Regions from separate parts of the Pseudomonas sp. P9_2 genome, predicted to be linked through region 1. Evidence: predicted binding sites of a transcription regulator. Region 1 holds the regulator's gene; the other holds the start of a gene.
The links. Region 1 encodes sigma-54, which starts transcription at its own class of promoters, with help from an activator protein. Its sites were predicted from a motif close to ANTGGCATNNANNTTGCTNT; they were not measured.
Positions count from the first base shown of each region.

Region 2: the regulator sigma-54 is predicted to act here: its motif matches at 8,846-8,865, upstream of QMK52_RS14505 (circularly permuted type 2 ATP-grasp protein).

Region 1 covers NZ_CP125376.1:617,074-627,090, forward strand. The annotation lists gene QMK52_RS02635 (lipid asymmetry maintenance protein MlaB) at 1-239, opposite strand, end outside; gene QMK52_RS02640 (phospholipid-binding protein MlaC) at 236-883, opposite strand; gene mlaD (outer membrane lipid asymmetry maintenance protein MlaD) at 895-1,362, opposite strand; gene mlaE (lipid asymmetry maintenance ABC transporter permease subunit MlaE) at 1,362-2,159, opposite strand; gene QMK52_RS02655 (ATP-binding cassette domain-containing protein) at 2,159-2,968, opposite strand; gene QMK52_RS02660 (KpsF/GutQ family sugar-phosphate isomerase) at 3,267-4,241, shown strand; gene QMK52_RS02665 (KdsC family phosphatase) at 4,242-4,766, shown strand; gene lptC (LPS export ABC transporter periplasmic protein LptC) at 4,775-5,347, shown strand; gene lptA (lipopolysaccharide transport periplasmic protein LptA) at 5,334-5,867, shown strand; gene lptB (LPS export ABC transporter ATP-binding protein) at 5,867-6,592, shown strand; gene QMK52_RS02685 (RNA polymerase factor sigma-54) at 6,776-8,269, shown strand; gene hpf (ribosome hibernation-promoting factor, HPF/YfiA family) at 8,345-8,650, shown strand; gene ptsN (PTS IIA-like nitrogen regulatory protein PtsN) at 8,660-9,124, shown strand; gene rapZ (RNase adapter RapZ) at 9,127-9,984, shown strand; gene QMK52_RS02705 (HPr family phosphocarrier protein) at 10,001-10,017, shown strand, end outside.
Region 2 covers NZ_CP125376.1:3,229,557-3,239,573, forward strand. The annotation lists gene QMK52_RS14450 (electron transfer flavoprotein subunit beta/FixA family protein) at 477-1,226, shown strand; gene QMK52_RS14455 (electron transfer flavoprotein subunit alpha/FixB family protein) at 1,229-2,158, shown strand; gene QMK52_RS14460 (substrate-binding periplasmic protein) at 2,231-3,046, shown strand; gene QMK52_RS14465 (DUF4398 domain-containing protein) at 3,056-3,418, shown strand; gene QMK52_RS14470 (OmpA family protein) at 3,415-4,227, shown strand; gene QMK52_RS14475 (PLP-dependent aminotransferase family protein) at 4,478-5,917, shown strand; gene QMK52_RS14480 (hypothetical protein) at 6,011-6,502, shown strand; gene QMK52_RS14485 (YkgJ family cysteine cluster protein) at 6,665-6,919, shown strand; gene QMK52_RS14490 (START domain-containing protein) at 6,961-7,566, shown strand; gene QMK52_RS14495 (hypothetical protein) at 7,646-7,906, shown strand; gene QMK52_RS14500 (ribonuclease E inhibitor RraB) at 8,120-8,461, shown strand; gene QMK52_RS14505 (circularly permuted type 2 ATP-grasp protein) at 8,898-10,017, shown strand, end outside.

The DNA of each region.
Region 1 (10,017 bases):
GCACGGATACTGAGCGGCTTTTTTGCCGCTTCGGCATCGCGCATGAAGCACAGCAGCAACGACAGACCGACGCTGCTGGACTTGGTCACCGCCGAACAGTCAACCACCAGCGCAGGCGCATTGCTGGCCTTGATCAGTGCCTGGCCCTGCTTGCGCAGGTCAGGCCCGGTACGGTAATCGAGCACGCCGCTGAGCAACAGCTCGCCGGCGTCGCCGATACGAACAGCCGCCTCGGTCATTGCGCAGGCTTCCCGGCAGCTTTGTCGGTTTCTTCCTTGGCCTTGGCCACTTCACCGGCCCAACCATTGATGGTCTTGTCCAGGTTATTGCCATTGCGCTGCATCGCATCGGCGAACTGGTCACGGAACAGCTTGCCGATGTTGATGCCGTTGATGACCACGTTGCGCAGCTTCCATTCACCGTTGATTTTCGTCAGGGTGTAGGACACCGGATAGATCGCGCCATTGCTGCCCGAGACTTTCATCCCGACCTCGGCACGGTCGCCCGACTCCTCCCTGGCAGGGTCAACGACGATGCCCTGGTTGTTGTATTCCAGCAGAGCGTTGCCGTAAAACTGGAACAGACCACGCTTGAAGTTTTCCTGGAACGTCTGCATCTGCGCAGGTGTTGCCTTGCGCGAATACTTGACCGTCATGATGCTGCGCGAAATGCCCTCGGCATCGACTACCGGGCCGACAATGGTATTGAGCGCGTTATAAAACTGACTCGGGTCTTGCTTGTACTTTTCTTTGTTGGCAGTCAGGTCAGCCAACATTTTGTTGGTCGTGTCCTGCACCAGGTCGTGAGCAGAACCTGCCGCGTTAGCCATCAGCGGCAGCGCCGCCAGCAGCACCAGCAGGCCACGTCGCAAGGTAGAGATCATGAACAGATTCCTCATTTAGCGTCTTTATTGACCGTATTGAGCAGGAATTTACCGATCAGGTCTTCAAGTACCAACGACGACTGTGTGTCGTGGATTGTAGAGCCATCCTTGAGCAAGGCTGTTTCCCCGCCCACGCTGACACCGATGTATTTCTCGCCCAGCAGCCCCGCAGTGAGGATAGATGCCGTGGAGTCAGTCGGCAGGTTATCTACCTTCTTGTCCACCTGCATGGTCACTCGCCCGGTGAAGCTGTCGCGATCCAGATCGATTGCCGTGACCTTGCCGATGGTAACGCCGGCCATGGTCACTTTGGCTCTGACCGTCAAACCGGCGATATTGTCGAAATACGCGTAAAGTTTATAGGTATCGGCGGTGGGGCTGGCCGACAGGCCGCTGACTCGCAGGGCCAACAACAGTAAAGCCAGGATGCCAGCCAGCAAGAAAAGGCCGACACCGATCTCCACAGTGCGGTTTTGCATCAGAAATCTCCAAACATCAAGGCGGTCAAAATGAAGTCAAGGCCCAGTACCGCCAGCGAGGCGTACACAACGGTCTTGGTAGTGGCACGACTGATCCCTTCTGAGGTGGGCTCGCAGTCATAGCCTTGGAATACGGCAATCCACGTCACTACAAAGGCAAAGACAATGCTCTTTATGATGCCGTTGAGCACGTCACCGGTGAAGGTCACGCTGTTTTGCATGTTGGCCCAGTAGGAACCGTCATAGACGCCCAACCAGTCAACCGCCACCCACGAACCGCCCCAGATACCCACCACGCTGAAAATCATCGCCAGCAATGGCAGGGAAATGAAGCCGGCCCACAGGCGCGGGGCAACAATGTACTTGAGCGGGTCCACACCGATCATTTCCAGGCTGGACAGCTGCTCGGTGGACTTCATGTTGCCGATTTCGGCGGTCAGCGCCGAACCTGCACGCCCCGCGAACAGCAAGGCAGTAACCACCGGGCCGAGCTCACGCAGCAGGGTCAAGGCCACCATCTGGCCTACCGCCTGCTCGGAACCGTAGCTGGACAGGATGTTGAAGCCCTGCAGCGCCAGCACCATGCCGATGAACACCCCGGAGACCACAATGATCACCAGAGACATCACACCCACTGCGTGCAGCTGCTTGAGCAGCAGGCCGAAGCCCCCACCGATGCCGCCGCGGCCCAGCAAGGCGTGGAACAGGAAAATGGTCGAACGCCCCAGGACTTCGATGATGTCGATGCCCGAGCGACCGAAAAGGCGAACCTTTTCGATAAGAGATGTCTTGCGCATCAGCGCTTCCCCAGAAGATCTGAGCGGTAGTCCGCTGCCGGAAAGTGAAAAGGCACCGGGCCATCGGGATCGCCGGTCATGAATTGGCGGATACGCGGGTTATCGGCGTTCATCAGCTCTTCAGGCGTACCCTGCCCCAGCACCTGGCCATCACCCACTACATACAGGTAGTCGGCGATGCTCGCGGTTTCGGCCAGATCGTGGGAGACCACAATGCTGGTGATACCCAATGCATCATTGAGCAGGCGGATCAGACGCACCAGTACACCCATGGCGATCGGGTCCTGCCCCACGAATGGCTCGTCGTACATAAGGATCTGCGGGTCGAGGGCAATGGCCCGCGCCAGGGCGACACGGCGCTTCATACCGCCGGACAATTCGTCCGGCATCAGGTCGATGGCACCGCGAAGGCCAACGGCCTGCAGCTTCAGCAACACAATGTCACGAATCATTTCATCGGACAGCTGGGTATGCACCCGCAGCGGGAAGGCTACGTTTTCGAAAACATCGAGGTCGGTAAACAGCGCGCCGCTCTGGAACAGCACGCCCATATGCTTGCGCGCATCGAACAGATCGCTGCGCGACAGCGTCGGCAGGTTCTGGCCGTTGACCCACACTTCGCCGGCACTGGGGCGCAATTGCATGCCCATCAGGCGTAACAGGGTGGTCTTGCCGCAACCGGAAGGCCCCATGATGCCCGTGACCTTGCCGCGAGGAATGCGAATATCGACGTTATTGAAGATGCTGCGCGAACCGCGCTTGAAGGTAAGGCCCTTCAGCTCGACCGCGTAGGCGTTATCGGCACTCATCTAATCTCCTTGGGATGCAGCCTTTCACTCAGACACCATGTGTGCGACTTTGGTTTGCAACGGATGCGCAATAATTAGGCACATGGGTTGGGCGGACCGAACTGGCGGCGAACTATATCACCGCTGGTGCGGCGCCCCCAAGGCCGGAACAGCGCTCGTTCAGATTTAGGACAGGGAATAACCGTTACCGAAGGTGATTGGCTGGAACTTCGCGCACAAAGCCTGACGAACTTACGTGAGGGAATTGATCATTACCGCTATAATCGCCGCCTTTTCGTCAGGCTATACGATTTCAGACATGAGCCAATCCAGCGAACTTGTTCAATCCGCACAACGCACCATCCGCCTAGAGCTTGAAGCCGTAGAAGGCTTGCTGGCCCATATCAACGCGGATTTCGTGCGCGCCTGCGAGATGATCCTGGCCAGCAAGGGCCGCGTTGTCGTGGTCGGCATGGGTAAATCCGGCCACATCGGCAACAAGATCGCCGCCACCCTGGCAAGCACTGGGACCACCGCTTTTTTCGTGCATCCGGCCGAAGCCAGCCACGGCGACATGGGCATGATCACCAAGGATGACGTGATTCTGGCGCTGTCCAATTCCGGCACCACCAACGAAATCGTGACCCTGTTGCCGTTGATCAAGCGCCTGGGTATCCAGATGATCAGCCTCACGGGCAACCCGGAATCGACCCTGGCCAAGGCCGCCGACGTCAACCTCAACGTGCACGTGGCCCATGAGGCCTGCCCGTTGAACCTGGCGCCGACCTCCTCCACCACCGCTGCACTGGTCATGGGCGATGCCCTGGCGGTGGCGCTGCTGGAGGCCCGCGGGTTTACCGCAGAAGACTTCGCATTTTCCCATCCAGGTGGTGCCCTCGGCCGTCGCCTGCTGCTGAAAGTTGAAAATGTCATGCATTCGGGCGCCGAACTGCCAAGCGTTCCACGCGGTACCCTGCTCAGGGATGCGCTGATGGAAATGACCCGCAAGGGCCTGGGCATGACGGCAATCCTGGAGGCCGACGGACGCCTTGCCGGGATATTCACCGACGGTGATCTGCGCCGCACCCTGGACCGCACCATTGATATTCACACCGCCACCATCGACGCGGTGATGACACCCCACGGCAAGACCGCCCGCGCTGAAATGCTCGCGGCTGAAGCGCTGAAAATCATGGAAGACCACCGGATCGGCGCGCTGATCGTCGTCGATAACGACGATCGACCGATCGGAGCCCTTAACCTTGGCGACTTGCTGCGCGCAGGAGTGATGTAAATGACCAGCGATCTGTTGCAACGCGGTAAAAACATCAAGCTGGCGATTTTCGACGTTGACGGCGTGCTGACCGACGGCCGCCTGTACTTTCTCGAAGACGGCAGCGAATTCAAGACATTCAATACGCTCGATGGCCAGGGCATCAAGATGCTGATGGCAGCGGGCGTGCAAACGGCGATTATCAGTGGTCGAAAGACGCCGGTTGTGGAACGCCGCGCACAAAACCTCGGAATTGCTCACCTGTATCAGGGCCGCGAGGATAAACTGGTGGTGCTGGACGAGCTTCTTGGCCAACTCAACCTAAGCTATGAACAAGTCGCCTATCTGGGTGACGACCTGCCCGACCTGCCGGTGATTCGCCGGGTGGGCCTGGGCATGGCGGTCGCGAATGCCGCGGCGTTTGTGCGCGAACACGCCCATGGCATCACCACCGCCCGTGGCGGCGAAGGTGCTGCCCGCGAGTTCTGCGAGTTGATCCTGCGTGCCCAGGGCAGCCTTGAAGCGGCCCACGCCGCCTACCTATAGAGCGTTATATGCTGAGCAAAAAGATTCGCAACTTCCTGCTATTCGGGGTCATTGCCGCGCTGTTCCTGGCGGTGGGCTACTGGAATATCAGCCCGGAGCGCTTTCTCGACAAGCCTGTTGCGCAGGTTGACGAAGGTGTTATCGACTATTACGCCACCAACGCCTACAGCATTCAGTTCCTGCCAGACGGCAAGGTGCAGTATGAAATGACGTCGGACAAGGTCGAGCACTTGAAATCCTCTGAAGTCAGCCTGCTGACCAATCCGGACCTGAACCTGTATCGCGGCACCGAATTCCCGTGGCATGTCACCAGCAAACGTGGCGAGGTCAACCCGGACGGCACCGAAGTTGAACTGATCGACTCGGTCCGCGTCGCACGTACAGACGCGCAGAACCGCGACACCATCATTACCAGCAGTCGCATGACGGTATTCCCACAGAAGCAATATGCGCAGACCGAGCAAGACGTTAGAATCGACGGCGCTGGCGGTGTATCGACTGGCAAGGGAATGAAAGCGTATTTGAAAGAAAGCAGGATACACCTGCTATCGAACGTAAGAGGACAGTATGAGGCTCGTTAAAACCCTCCCTATTTTGCTCGGTCTGGGCGCAGCACTGGGAAGCGTGAGCGCCTGGGCTCTGCCGAACGATAGCCAGCAACCGATCCACATCTCGGCTGACGATGCGCAGCTCGATGACAAGCAAGGTGTTGCCACCTACACCGGCGGCGTCATCATCACCCAGGGTTCGATGAAGATCACCGGCAATACGGTGACCTTGACGCGTACCCAGGCCGGCGATATCGATGTCGTGACCTCAGTGGGCAACCTGGCTTACTTCGAACAGAAGCAAAAGGCAGAAGATCCAGGCCCGATGAAGGGCTATGGCAAGACCATTCAGTATCATGCCCTGCAGAATCGCATCGTCCTGATCGACCAGGCCAAAGTGCTCAGCGCCGACGGCAACTCGACTGAAGGCGAGAAAATCGTCTACAACACCAAGACCCAGGTCGCTCAGGCCGGTCGCGCCAATGGCAACAAGGTCACCGCACCTCGTCCACGTATCGACATGGTTATCCAGCCGAAGAAGAAGGCCGAGTAATGGCAACCCTGAAAGCCCAGCATCTGGCCAAGGCCTATAAAAGCCGCCAGGTGGTACGTGATGTCAGCCTGTCGATCGACAGCGGCCAGATCGTCGGTTTGCTCGGCCCCAACGGTGCCGGCAAGACCACCTGCTTCTATATGATCGTCGGGCTGGTCCAGGCGGATCAGGGTCGCGTATTGATCGACGACCTGGACGTCAGCCACCAGCCCATGCACGGTCGTGCACGCGCCGGTATCGGCTATCTTCCCCAGGAAGCGTCGATCTTCCGTAAACTGTCGGTAGCCGACAACATCATGGCGATCCTCGAGACCCGCAAGGAACTCGACCGCGACGGCCGCCGCAAAGAGCTGGAAAGCCTGTTGCAGGAGTTCCACATCAACCATATTCGCGACAACCTCGGCATGAGCCTGTCCGGTGGTGAGCGCCGCCGCGTGGAAATCGCCCGCGCCCTGGCCACCGCACCGAAGTTCATCCTGCTGGATGAGCCGTTTGCCGGCGTTGACCCGATTTCGGTCGGCGATATCAAGCAGATCATTCACCACCTCAAGGCCAAGGGTATTGGCGTGCTGATCACCGACCACAACGTCCGTGAGACGCTGGATATCTGTGAAACCGCCTATATCGTCAACGATGGTCAGTTGATTGCTGAAGGCGACGCCGAGACCATCCTGGCCAATGAACTGGTCAAGGAAGTTTACCTGGGTCACGAGTTCCGCCTGTAGACGGAGTGGTATCGCGCCTTTCGCCGGAGCGCGCAGGAGTCAATAGAAACCTTGGTTTTTTTATTGTTACCGCGCTCTAGGCAAAGGCCCTGATATCAGGCATATAATTTGCTTATGTTGGCGCTCACGCGCCCTGTCGTGGATGGCGCATTGCGCCGGCGAATAAGGTGTTAAGCCCCTGCCATGAAACCATCGCTAGTCCTGAGAATGGGCCAGCAGCTGACGATGACACCGCAGCTGCAACAGGCCATCCGCCTGCTCCAATTGTCGACCCTGGACCTGCAGCAGGAAATCCAGGAGGCCCTGGAGTCCAATCCGATGCTCGAACGCCAGGAAGAAGGCGACGACTTCGACAATGCCGACCCACTGGCCGACAACATCGAGCAAAAACCCAATCCCGACGTGCAGGAACCCTCCTACCAGGAAACCGCCCCTACGGTGGACAACCTGGAAGAAGGCGAATGGAACGAACGCATTCCCAACGAGCTTCCCGTGGATACCGCATGGGAAGACGTGTACCAGACCAGCGCCAGCAGCCTGCCGAGCAATGATGATGACGAGTGGGACTTCACCACCCGCACCTCGGCTGGCGAGAGCCTGCAGAGCCACTTGCTGTGGCAACTCAACCTGGCGCCGATGTCGGACACTGATCGCCTGATCGCGGTTACCCTCATCGATTGCATCAATAACCAGGGTTACCTGGACGAAACCCTCGACGAGATCCTCGAAGCCTTCGACCCGGAACTGGACATCGAGCTGGACGAAATCGAAGCCGTCCTGCACCGCATCCAGCAATTCGAGCCCGCCGGCATCGGCGCCCGCACGCTCAGCGAGTGCCTGCTGCTGCAACTGCGCCAGTTGCCTGCCAAGACGCCATGGCTCGCCGAGGCCCAGCGCCTGGTCAGCGACTACATCGATCTGCTGGGTAGCCGCGACTACAGCCAGTTGATGCGCCGCATGAAGCTCAAGGAAGACGACTTGCGCCAGGTCATCGAGCTGGTGCAAAGCCTCAACCCGCGCCCCGGTTCGCAGATTGAATCCAGCGAAGCCGAATACGTGGTTCCCGACGTGATCGTGCGCAAGGACAACGAGCGCTGGCTGGTGGAGTTGAACCAGGAATCGGTGCCACGCCTGCGGGTCAACCCGCAATACGCAGGTTTTGTGCGCCGCGCCGATACCAGCGCCGACAATACCTTCATGCGCAACCAGTTGCAGGAAGCGCGGTGGTTCATCAAAAGCCTGCAAAGCCGCAACGAAACCCTGATGAAAGTCGCCACCCAGATCGTCGAGCACCAGCGCGGGTTCCTGGAATACGGCGACGAAGCCATGAAGCCGCTGGTGCTGCACGATATCGCCGAAGCGGTAGGCATGCATGAATCGACAATTTCCCGGGTAACCACGCAAAAATTCATGCATACCCCCCGTGGTATTTATGAGCTGAAATACTTTTTCTCCAGTCACGTCAGCACCTCCGAAGGCGGCGAATGCTCGTCCACGGCGATCCGCGCGATCATCAAAAAACTGGTTGCCGCGGAAAATCAGAAAAAGCCGTTGAGTGACAGCAAGATCGCTGGTTTACTGGAGGCACAAGGCATTCAGGTCGCCCGTCGAACCGTCGCCAAGTACCGCGAGTCCCTTGGGATCGCGCCTTCCAGCGAGCGTAAGCGGTTGATGTGACGGGCGGGCCACAGCGTTCCAGTGGTGGGTATTCCTGCCCACCGCTTTATGCACTGGCAACGAAGGAGAAGCTGTATGCAAGTCAACATCAGTGGACACCAGCTGGAAGTCACCAAGCCCCTGCGTGAATACACCGAGAGCAAGCTGAACAAGCTTGCGGGGCATTTTGACAAGATCACCAACGTGCAGGTCATCATGGAGGTCGATAAGCTCAAGCAGAAAATCGAGGCCACCCTGCACGTACCGAATGCCAAGCTCGTTGCCAATGCAGAACATGAAGACATGTACGCGGCGATTGACTCGCTCTACGACAAGCTCGACCGCCAACTCATAAAGCATAAGGAAAAGAATCTGCACCTGATGCAAGGTACAGGTCGTTAACCCTCCCCCATGATCCAACTTCAAACCATCCTGACCCCCGGCCGTTCCCTTGTGAACGTGCCGGGCGGCAGTAAAAAGCGCGCCCTGGAACAAATTGCCAACCTGATCAGCAGCCAAGTGCCTGAGCTGGAGATGCAAGATGTTTTCGAGGCTCTGATTGCCCGTGAAAAACTCGGCTCCACCGGTTTTGGCAACGGCATCGCTATTCCTCACTGCCGTCTCGAAGGCTGCGAGACCCCGGTCAGCGCCTTGCTGCACCTGGAAAAACCCATCGACTTCGACGCCATCGACGGTGCTCCGGTTGACCTGCTATTCGTGCTGCTGGTCCCGCAAGCCGCCACAGATGCGCATCTGGAACTGCTCCGGCAGATAGCCAGTATGCTCGACCGCAAGGAAGTACGTGACAAGTTGCGCAGTGCCAAAAGCAACGAGGCGCTGTATCAGGTCGTCCTGGATGAACAAAACGGGCAGTAATCATGCGTTTGATCATCGTCAGCGGCCGCTCCGGCTCAGGTAAAAGCACCGCCCTCAATGTGCTTGAGGACAACGGTTTCTATTGTATCGACAACCTGCCGGCCGGCCTGCTGCCGGAGTTGGCGGAGCGCGCCCTTATCCACACCGAGCTGGCGCAGCCGCTGGTCGCTGTGTCTATCGACGCCCGCAACCTGCCCAGCCACCTCTCGCGATTCCCGGAACTGCTGGAAGAAGTGCGCGCCAAGCACATTCATTGCGATGTGCTGTACCTGGATGCCGATGAAGAAACCCTGCTCAAGCGTTTCTCCGAAACCCGTCGACGCCACCCACTCAGCAGCGCCAACCGCTCCCTGGCCGAAGCCATTGAAGACGAGACCAAACTGCTGGGGCCGATCATTGATCTGGCCGACCTGAAGATCAACACCACCAGCCTGAACCTGTACCAGTTGCGTGACGCGATCAAGTTGCGCCTGCTGAATCAGCCCGAGCCGGGCACGGCGTTCCTGGTCGAGTCGTTTGGCTTCAAGCGTGGCATGCCGGTCGATGCCGACCTGGTGTTCGATGTGCGCTGCCTGCCCAACCCTTACTGGAAGCCGGAATTGCGCGATCAGTCGGGGCTGGATCAGCCCGTCGCCGACTACCTCGCCGCGCAGCCAGATGTGGAAGAGATGTTCCAGGACATCTCCAGCTACCTGCTTAAATGGTTGCCGCGTTTTGCCGCGAGCAATCGGGCGTATGTCACCATTGCCATTGGCTGCACGGGTGGCCATCACCGCTCGGTTTACCTGACTGAGCGGCTAGGCCAGGTGCTGCAACAAACCCTCAAGAATGTACAGGTTCGCCACCGCGACCTTAGCTGAAAGGAACACCTGCGCGATGCCCGCTCTGGAAAT
Region 2 (10,017 bases), 2.6 Mb from region 1:
TCCTACTCAAGGCTCAACAGGCTTTTTTTTCTAATGGGTGGAGGTTCGGTAGCGTCATGCACAACGGCAGGACCCACCTGTCTCTCTAGGTGGCGCATTATATATAGACCACTGGCAGCGTCCAATACAAACGTTTGTTTGAATTGCCCGCAGCCTAGGTAAATCAAAGCAACGGGGCTTATGACTGACCATTTTGCCGTATTGACCAGAATAGGCGTTCCGGTCAAGATACGGTCGGTTTCGCGCTTCCCGTAGGCAGACTGCAGGTTTCAAGAGCACGTCCAAAGGTAAGCTGGTGTGCAGTTTACACGCCGCGATAAAGAATGACCTCTCAGTCACCGCTGACGAACGGTCATCATTTTCCCGTGTGCAAGGCCACTGCCGAGGTCTTTGGAGGTGCCCTTGTGTGCCGATGAGCATCAACCGCCAGGTTCGCCTAGGCGACTTTCTTTTCACCGGAGAGTAACGAGGAATCCATGAAGGTTCTTGTAGCTGTCAAACGCGTTGTCGATTACAACGTGAAAGTTCGCGTCAAGGCGGACAATTCCGGCGTCGACCTTGCTAACGTCAAGATGTCGATGAACCCTTTCTGCGAAATCGCTGTGGAAGAAGCCGTACGCCTGAAAGAGAAAGGCGTTGCGACTGAAATCGTCGTGGTGTCCATCGGTCCGACCACTGCCCAAGAGCAGCTGCGTACCGCTCTGGCCCTGGGCGCCGACCGCGCCATTCTGGTGGAGTCCGCTGAAGAACTGACTTCCCTGGCGGTTGCCAAACTGCTCAAGGCCATTGTCGACAAGGAACAGCCTCAGTTGGTGATCCTGGGCAAACAAGCCATCGACAGCGACAACAACCAGACTGGCCAGATGCTGGCTGCACTGACCGGTTACGGCCAGGGTACCTTTGCTTCGAAAGTCGAAGTCAGTGGCGACAGCGTTGCGGTCACCCGTGAAATCGACGGCGGCGCCCAGACGGTTTCCCTGAAACTGCCGGCCATCGTCACCACCGACCTGCGTTTGAACGAGCCGCGCTATGCGTCCCTGCCAAACATCATGAAAGCCAAGAAGAAGCCGCTTGAATCGGTGACTCCGGATGCTTTGGGCGTTTCCACCGCCTCCACCAACAAGACCATCAAAGTTGAAGCGCCGGCTGCACGCAGCGCAGGCATCAAGGTCAAGTCGGTGGCTGAACTGGTCGAGAAACTGAAAAACGAAGCGAAGGTGATCTGATCATGGCTATCCTCGTAATCGCTGAACACGACAACAAGGTGCTGGCCCCGGCCACCCTGAACACCGTGGCTGCCGCCGCTAAAATCGGTGGTGACATCCACGTACTGGTTGCAGGCCAAGGCGCTGGCGCCGTGGTTGAAGCCGCTGCAAAAATTGCAGGCGTGAGCAAAGTCCTGAACGCTGACAATGCCGCCTACGCGCATCAGTTGCCAGAAAACGTTGCCCCGCTGGTTGCAGAGCTGGGCGCTGGCTACAGCCACATCCTGGCTGCCGCTACCTCCAACGGCAAAAACATCCTGCCACGCGTTGCCGCGCAGCTGGACGTTGACCAGATCTCCGAGATTATCTCGGTAGAAAGCGCCGACACCTTCAAGCGCCCGATCTACGCCGGTAACGCCATCGCTACCGTGCAGTCCAACGCCTCGGTCAAGGTCATCACCGTACGCGCCACCGGTTTCGATCCGGTTGCCGCCGAAGGGTGTTCGGCCGCCGTTGAAGCCGTCTCCGCTGCCCACGACGCGGGTACTTCCAGCTTTGTTGGCGAAGAGCTGGCCAAGTCGGACCGTCCTGAACTGACCGCCGCCAAGATCGTCGTTTCCGGCGGGCGTGGCATGCAGAACGGTGACAACTTCAAACACCTGTACGCCCTGGCCGACAAGCTGGGCGCTGCGGTCGGCGCTTCCCGCGCAGCCGTGGACGCAGGTTTTGTACCCAACGACATGCAGGTCGGCCAGACCGGCAAGATCGTTGCGCCACAGCTGTACATTGCCGTCGGTATTTCCGGCGCGATCCAGCACTTGGCCGGTATGAAAGACTCCAAGGTGATCGTTGCGATCAACAAGGACGAAGAAGCACCGATCTTCCAGGTGGCCGATTATGGCCTGGTGGCAGACTTGTTCGAAGCCGTACCTGAGCTTTCGAAGCTGGTCTAATCCAGCTGCTTCACTTATAAAGAGCCCGGTCTTATGACCGGGTTTTTTTTTACTTATCAGGAGAACCTTGCCATGGAGTTGCGCCCCTGGACTTTACTGCTGGGCCTCACGCTGCTGCCGAGCCTGTCATTCGCCGCCGGCAAATGCGAACGCCTGGTGATCACCGGCAGCCCGGACGCACCGCCCTTGCTGTGGCGCGACCCCCAGGACCCCACGCACCTGATCGGCGCTACCGCCGACGTGTTGCAACAAGTGGGCAAGGACCTTGGGTTGAAAATCGACCTGCTCTACGGCGGCAAGCGCTCCCTGGCCTTGGATGAGGCGCGCAGCGGGCGCATGGATATTCTCGCTGATGCTCCACTGAATCTCGGTGAGCTGGACAACTTCGACTACATCCATCCGGCGTTGATGCAGACCGACTACCTGGTCTGGACGCGCAAGGATTCGCCGCTGGCCTACACCACGGCGGCTGACCTGCACGGCTACAAGGGCGCGGTATCGGAGCGCGCCCGTCTGAGCACTGAATTCGAAACCTTCGCCGGCCAACAGCTCAGCCTGCAACGCCTGCCGAATCTCACGCCGGCGTTCCAGAAACTGTTGCTGGGGGAGGTGGACTACGTGCTGGCGGGACGCTATTCCGGCATGGCCATGGCCCAGACCTTGGGCATGAGTAACGACTTGGTCGCCCATGAGGTGCCTGTCGATCAGCCCGGGCTGTACCTGGCGATTTCCCATAACTCGGCGTGCAATGATCCTTGGCTGCGCGGACAGCTGACCAAAAAGATGACAGAATTGCCCGCGTCCGGTGTCGCGCAAGCCGCGCTGCAGCGCAATCTGGAGCGCTGGAAAGCGCAATTGCAACAACCCGTCGGCACCCCAACAAAGTAGGGATTTACAGTGATTTTTCGACCTCTTTTCGCGGCCCTCGCCGTTGTCGCTCTGGCGGGATGTGCAACCGATCCTGCGCCGAATGAACAAATGCGCCTGACCCAGCAAGCCCTGGAGCAAGCCAACGCGGTCGGGGTCAACGCCGATGAATCGCCCGAACTGAAACTGGCCGAAGAAAAGTTCGCCAGGGCCAAGTCCAACATGGCCGACCAATCGTACAAGCGCGCGCGTATGCGGGCCGAGCAGGCCGAGCTGGATGCGCGCCTGGCCGAGGCAAAAGTGCTGACCGCCAAGAGCCAGGAACAATTGAACGTGCTTAATACCCGTATCACTCGCCTGCGCAAGCAACTGCAATTGGGAGACGCGCAATGAGCCCGATGATCCGTGGTTTGAGCTGTGCGTTGCTCTTGGGTAGCGCGGCACTGGGCGGATGCGCCAGCCAGCCCAGCAGCGAGCAGGCATTGCAACAGGCGGGCGACGACTTCCAGAAGGTCAAGGAAGACTCCAATGTGCTGCGCTTTGCGCCCAAGGATGTGATCCGCGCCGGCGAGTCCCTGGCCCGTGCCGATCGCCTGTCCAGCTACTGGGGCAGCGGCTCCGACGTGGTGCATTACGCCTACCTGAGCCAGCGCTACAGTGCCATCGCCCGCGAACACACCGAGCAGGGCCTCAATGCCGAGCGCGGTACCCAGCTCGAGCTGGAGCGTCAGCGCCTGCAACTGGCCCTGCGCGAAAACAAGCTGGCCAGTGTGCAGCAGCAGGGCAAGTGGGTTGAAGCGCAGATCGCCAGCCTCACCACCCAGACCGACCGAGGCTTGGTGATGACCCTGGGGGATGTGTTGTTCGATACCGGCGAAGCCGAACTGCAAAACTCGGCCAGCCGCACCGTGCTCAAGATCGTGCAGTTTCTGCAACTGAACCCCAAGCGTCGGGTGCGTATCGAGGGCTATACCGACAACACCGGGGGCGAGCAGGAGAACCTCAAACTTTCTCGTGACCGCGCCCAATCGGTGGCAGACCTGTTGATGGACCTGGGTGTCGACGACAAGCGTATCGAGGTTCAGGGTTATGGCGATCAATACCCGGTAGAAGCCAACGCCTCCGAACGAGGCCGCGCACAGAATCGCCGGGTGGAAATCGTATTCTCCGACGAGAAAGGCCAACTGGGCGCCGCTCGCTAAAGTCTGACGCAATTGCATGTGGGAGGGGGCTTGCTCCCGATAGCGGTAGTTCAGTTGCAACATCTTCGACTGATACACCGTCATCGGGAGCAAGCCCCCTCCCACATTTTGTCACGCGTACTCCCTTCACAGTTTTTGCTGTCACTACGGTTCGCGCTCGATTATTGTGTTAACTGTCCCCGTACACTTCTAAACTGTGCTGGTATGTTTCACACAAAAATAAAATAGCCGTGAAATCGAGTGCTGCGTCATGACCAATCTGTTGCTTTACCAACGTATTGCCCAGCAACTGGCTGAAGACATCCGGCGCGGTGTCTACCAACCGGGAGAGCGCGTGCCCTCTGTGCGCAAGATGAGCTCCCAGCTCAATGTGAGCCATGCCACGGTGTTGCAGGCCTACGCCAACCTGGAAGACCAGGGGTTGATTCGGGCGCGGCCGCAATCGGGTTATTACGTGCACCAGACCCCGGCACTCACGGCGCCGACGCCAGACATCGCCCGGGTCGAGCGCCCGGGGCTGGTCACCCGCAGCAGTATCATCCAGCAGGTGTTGGTCGAGTCACGTCGTGAAGGCGTATTCCCCCTGGGCGCTGCGGTGCCGAGTGTGGACTACCTGCCGGTACGGGCGCTGCACCAGCAGTTGGCCAAGGTCACGCGGTTCCAGAGCCCACGGGCCTTCAGCTACATGTTCAGCCCCGGCTTCGAACCGTTGCGTCGCCAGGTGGCGATCCGAATGCGCGATGCCGGCGTAGTCGTGGATCCGTCCGAAGTGGTGATCACCCACGGCTGCGTCGATGCGTTGCAGATGTCCTTGCGCGTGCTGACCCGGCCCGGCGACTTGATCGCCGCCGAATCACCGACTTACTACGGCTTGCTGCAACTGGCCGATTTGCTCGGCCTCAAAGTCATTGAGATCCCCAGCGACCCCGCCACGGGCATGAGCCTGGAAGCCCTGCAATTGGCGGCCAACCAATGGTCGATCAAAGCGTTGGTGCTGACCACGCGCCTGAGCAACCCCTTGGGCGGCACCATGCCAGAGGAGCGACAGAAGCAATTGCTGCGCCTGGCGTCGGATTTCGATATCCAGATCGTCGAGGACGATATCTATGGCGAGCTGATGTTCGAACTGGGCCGCACCAAGGCCCTGAAAGCCTATGACCGTCTTGACCGGGTCATCTATTGTTCGAGTTTTTCCAAGACCTTGTCTCCGGGCGTGCGCATCGGCTGGATGATCGCCGGCAAGTACCAGCAGGAGATTCAGCGCCTGCAAATGTTCAGCACTCACTCTGCCTGCAGCGTCACGCAGATGGGCGTGGCGGCGTACCTGGAAAACGGCGGCTACGACCGTCACCTGCGTTACATTCGCCAGGAATACCGCAAGAACCTCAGCGCCTTCCAGCTGGCGGTACAGCAATATTTCCCCGAAGGCACCCAGATGACCCGTCCGACCGGCGGCTTTATCCTGTGGGTCAGTTTGCCGGGGCGGGTCAATACCCAGGAGCTGCACGTGCGTGCCTTGCAACAGGGCATCAGCATTGCACCAGGGCTGATCTTCAGTAATACCGAACAGTTCAACCACTGTATCCGTCTCAATTGCGGCACCCCGTGGAACCGCGAGGCAGAGCGGGCGTTGATGACCCTGGGCATGCTTGCCAGCCAGCTGTGCCAGGAAACTGCAGCAGGCTTTTGAGGGGGGCAGAGGGGACAACATTGATCTGCGCCCTTGTCATGCCACGCACAACAAGCGAGCATATGGCCTTCTGCCGTTAATGCTGTTGGCGATATGACGTCTATTTTCCGTGTAACTTTGGTGATTGGCCTGTTAAGCCTGTGCAACGTCTGCACGGTGCTGGCTGCAACGCCGGTGGCTGACGTTAAACCCGCCGCGAGTGCCGAGCAAAAAACGTCGGCCAAGCAGCCAACGCCCGCAAAAAAAGCCCCAGCCACCGGGAAAAAAGCGGTGAAGACCAAAAAGCGCGCACCTGTGGCGAGCAAGTCCAAGTCGGCCCATGAAGTGGCCCAGACCAAACTGCCACCGGCACAGTTGGACCTGTCCCTGCCTTCGGACATGGTCAGGCACTTGCAACCGATCGGCACCATGCCCAAACCCAAGAGCGTGCCCTTGCTGCCGCCGATGTTTGGCGAAAAGCCCACCGATAACAGCGCGTTCCAGATCAACGGCCGCTTGCTCAGCAATGAGATGAAGCTGCAACTGCGTAACGATGAGCGTCGCGATGTAGAAGGCGCCGCGCTGGATTTCGAATTCAAGCAATAAACTGTTCAGTCACAGGTGACCCGGGTTGCCGACCATCTGTCGCAGACTGGTCGGTCATCTTTGTTTTGTGCGAAAAACCCCTGTTGGACCATTTTAAAACGGCTGTTTAAGGGCGTACTCTAGCCCGGCCATCCCTATTGAGTCGTCGAGGACCTGCTGGTCATGAAATGCCGTGAAGGCTGTGGCGCATGCTGCATCGCCCCCTCCATCAGTTCACCGCTGCCGGGAATGCCCCAGGGCAAACCCGCAGGCGTGCGTTGCCTGCACCTGTCGGTGGAACAACTGTGCCAGCTATTCGGTCAACCGGAACGTCCGGCGGTGTGCAGTGATTTCAAGGCGGATATCGAGGTCTGCGGTAACGACCAGGCCGATGCGATTCGCTTGATCGGCTGGTGGGAGCAAATGACGGCGGCTTGATGGGCTTTACTATCGGAACTTCAACAACAAGGAATACAACGATGGGTTCGCTGAAACGAATGGCTGTGGTGTGCGGTTTTACGATGATGTTCGCGGCCACTGCCCAGGCTGAGGATTGGCAAGTTGCCAAGGACGAAGACGGCATCAAGATTTCGCTGAGCGAAATGGCCGGCTCCAAGTACAAAGCCTATCGCGGTGTCACGGTAATCAAGGCGCCTGTCGCCAAAATCCAGGCTTTGCAGGAAGACGTCGCGGGGGCCTGCGCGTGGATCCATGAATGCAAATCCCAGAAACTCGTCGACAAGAAAGGCGACGAGGCATGGACCTACACCCAGTTCAAGGCGCCGTTCCCTGTGACGGATCGCGATTCGTATATCCACGTCACCACCACCAAAGCCGCTGACGGCAGCGTTACGCGCAAGTTGGAAGGCGTGCCGACTTACAAGCCTGAAGAAAAAGGCTACGTGCGAGTGGCCCAGGTCGATGGCTTCTGGAAACTGGTGCCCAAAGGTGCCAACGAAACCGAAGTGACCTACCAGGTACACACCGAGCCAGGCGGCAGCGTGCCGTCGTGGTTGGCCAACAAGTTCGTGGTGGACGCGCCGTTCAACACCTTGAAAGCCTTGAAGGAACACGCTGAAAAATAAGCGCTGTTGATCAGGTGCCTCCGGGCTTGAGTGGAACGTTTGGCGAGCCCTCAAGGTCCAGATAAATGTAAGCCCACCAATGGGTTTTATCGAGGAGGCACCGATGCCGAAGTGGAATGTTTCTTTCATCAATGACCGCGGCGAGCCGGTAGTCGAGCAATTCGAGTGCGAGCATGAGCCGACGCTGGAAGAAGCCGCACAGATGGTGCGGGTGCGTGTGTCGCCGGTGTTGGAAAAGCTGGACCTTAACGATCTTGCCGATCGTGTTCCCGATCCCACGGTCAAGAGCCTGCATGATCAAAACGGTATCAAAAATCTCAAGGTCGAACCCGCGGCCTGAATATTTCCGTTATACCCATCCAAGCACCTCTGGTGGAGGTGATAGCTTCGCGCTACTCTGCAATCGAGATCAGCGAACGAATCGCTAAGGTCTGGTCTTGTCAGCTACATGCTTGTTTTCCAGCGGTGTTGTTCCTGCCGTAGTACTCGCGCCAGCAGGGCGCGAGCTTCGGGAAGCACGGAAAGTCTATCCATCATTTGAGGAGCACTTTTCATGAGCACAGCCTATCAAGAAGACATCAGCACCAACGTTCTGCGCCGCATGAAAGAAGGCGGTTTTGATTTTTCGCGTTTTCACCCCATCGAGTTCTACGCCATTTTCCCGGATGAGGAACGGGCGCGCAGGGCTGCGGGTCGATTTCGTGGAGAGTCCCTGAATGCCCAGGTCAGTGCGCGCGACGATGGCGCCTGGTACCTGGAGTTGAGCAAGGTCATGTTCGCCACCTACGATGGTATAGGCGACTTTGAGCAAGACTTTGAAGCGGTGGTCGAACCGCTCGGCGGCATCATCGAAGGATGGGGCGTCAAGCAGGAGGTGCGTGGGTTACCCATGTAGCACGTGTTATGAGCAGCGCAGCGTATCGGCTGACCTTTGGGTCGGCCGTTTTTGTTTGCAGGGCTGCACATCGCAGTCTTGCGCGCAAAAAAAACCACCCGGATAGGGTGGCGGAAAGGGAACCTTGAGGAGTAAATCAGTACAACAGGTAACACATTACCGATTGCGCAAAAGCGTTGGCTGTAGGACATCTCCTGATCAGCTGATGGAAGCGATTATGTGCGGTGTCCGCCGAGCCGTGAAATCAACTCTGACTATGCTGTTGATAGTCAAAGCGCGCGTTGCAATGAAGCACTCCACATCACAGCGGGCGTTCTGCGCACCAGGACGGTGCGGCGAAACCGCTTGGTTTATTCAACTCATTGATAACCAGGTGTTTATGTCGATGGCACGGGCCTTGCGAAGGTCCTTGCGTCCCAGTGACAAGGAGTACGGCATGATCCGCACTTATTACGATGAAATGTACGATGGGGCAGGGCAGGTGCGCGCCCATTACCGCGAGTTCGCCCGCTGGCTGGCCGATACCCCTGCCGAACTGCTGGCCCAGCGTCGGCGCGAAGCCGATTTGCTGTTCCACCGCGCCGGCATCACCTTCACCCTCTACGGAGACGAGCAGGGCACCGAGCGCCTGATCCCCTTCGACACCATCCCGCGCAGTATTCCCGCCAGTGAATGGCGGATCGTCGAACGTGGATGTATCCAGCGGGTCAAGGCGTTGAACATGTTCCTCGCCGACCTGTATCACGAGCAGCGCATCATCAAGGCCGGTATCGTGCCCGCCGAACAGGTGCTGGCCAACGAGCAATACCAGTTGGCGATGCAGGGGCTGGATCTGCACCGCGATCTGTATTCCCACATCTCTGGGGTAGACCTCGTACGTGATGGCGATGGCACCTACTACGTGCTGGAAGACAACCTGCGCACGCCCAGCGGTGTCAGCTACATGCTTGAAGACCGCAAGATGATGATGCGTCTGTTCCCCGAGTTGTTCGCCGCCCAGCGCATCGCGCCCATCGACCATTACCCCAACCTGCTGCTCGATACCCTCAAAAGCGCCAGCCCTCTGGATAACCCCAGCGTGGTGGTACTGACCCCGGGGCGCTTCAACAGTGCGTTCTTTGAGCATGCCTTCCTGGCTCGGGAAATGGGGGTGGAACTGGTGGAGGGCGCGGATTTGTTTGTGCGTGATGATCGCGTGTTCATGCGCACCACCGACGGCCCCAAGGCTGTCGATGTGATCTACCGCCGCCTCGATGATGCCTTCCTCGACCCGTTGGCATTCAACCCCGACTCGATGCTCGGAGTCCCTGGCCTGCTTGCGGCCTATCGCTGTGGCAATGTGGTGCTGGCCAATGCCATCGGCACCGGGGTTGCGGACGATAAATCGGTGTATCCGTTCGTGACAGAAATGATTCGTTTCTACCTGGATGAAGAACCGATCCTGCAGAACGTTCCGACCTTTCAATGCCGCAAGCCTGACGAACTGTCCCACGTACTGGCTAATCTGCCCGACCTGGTGGTCAAGGAAACCCAGGGCTCCGGTGGCTACGGCATGT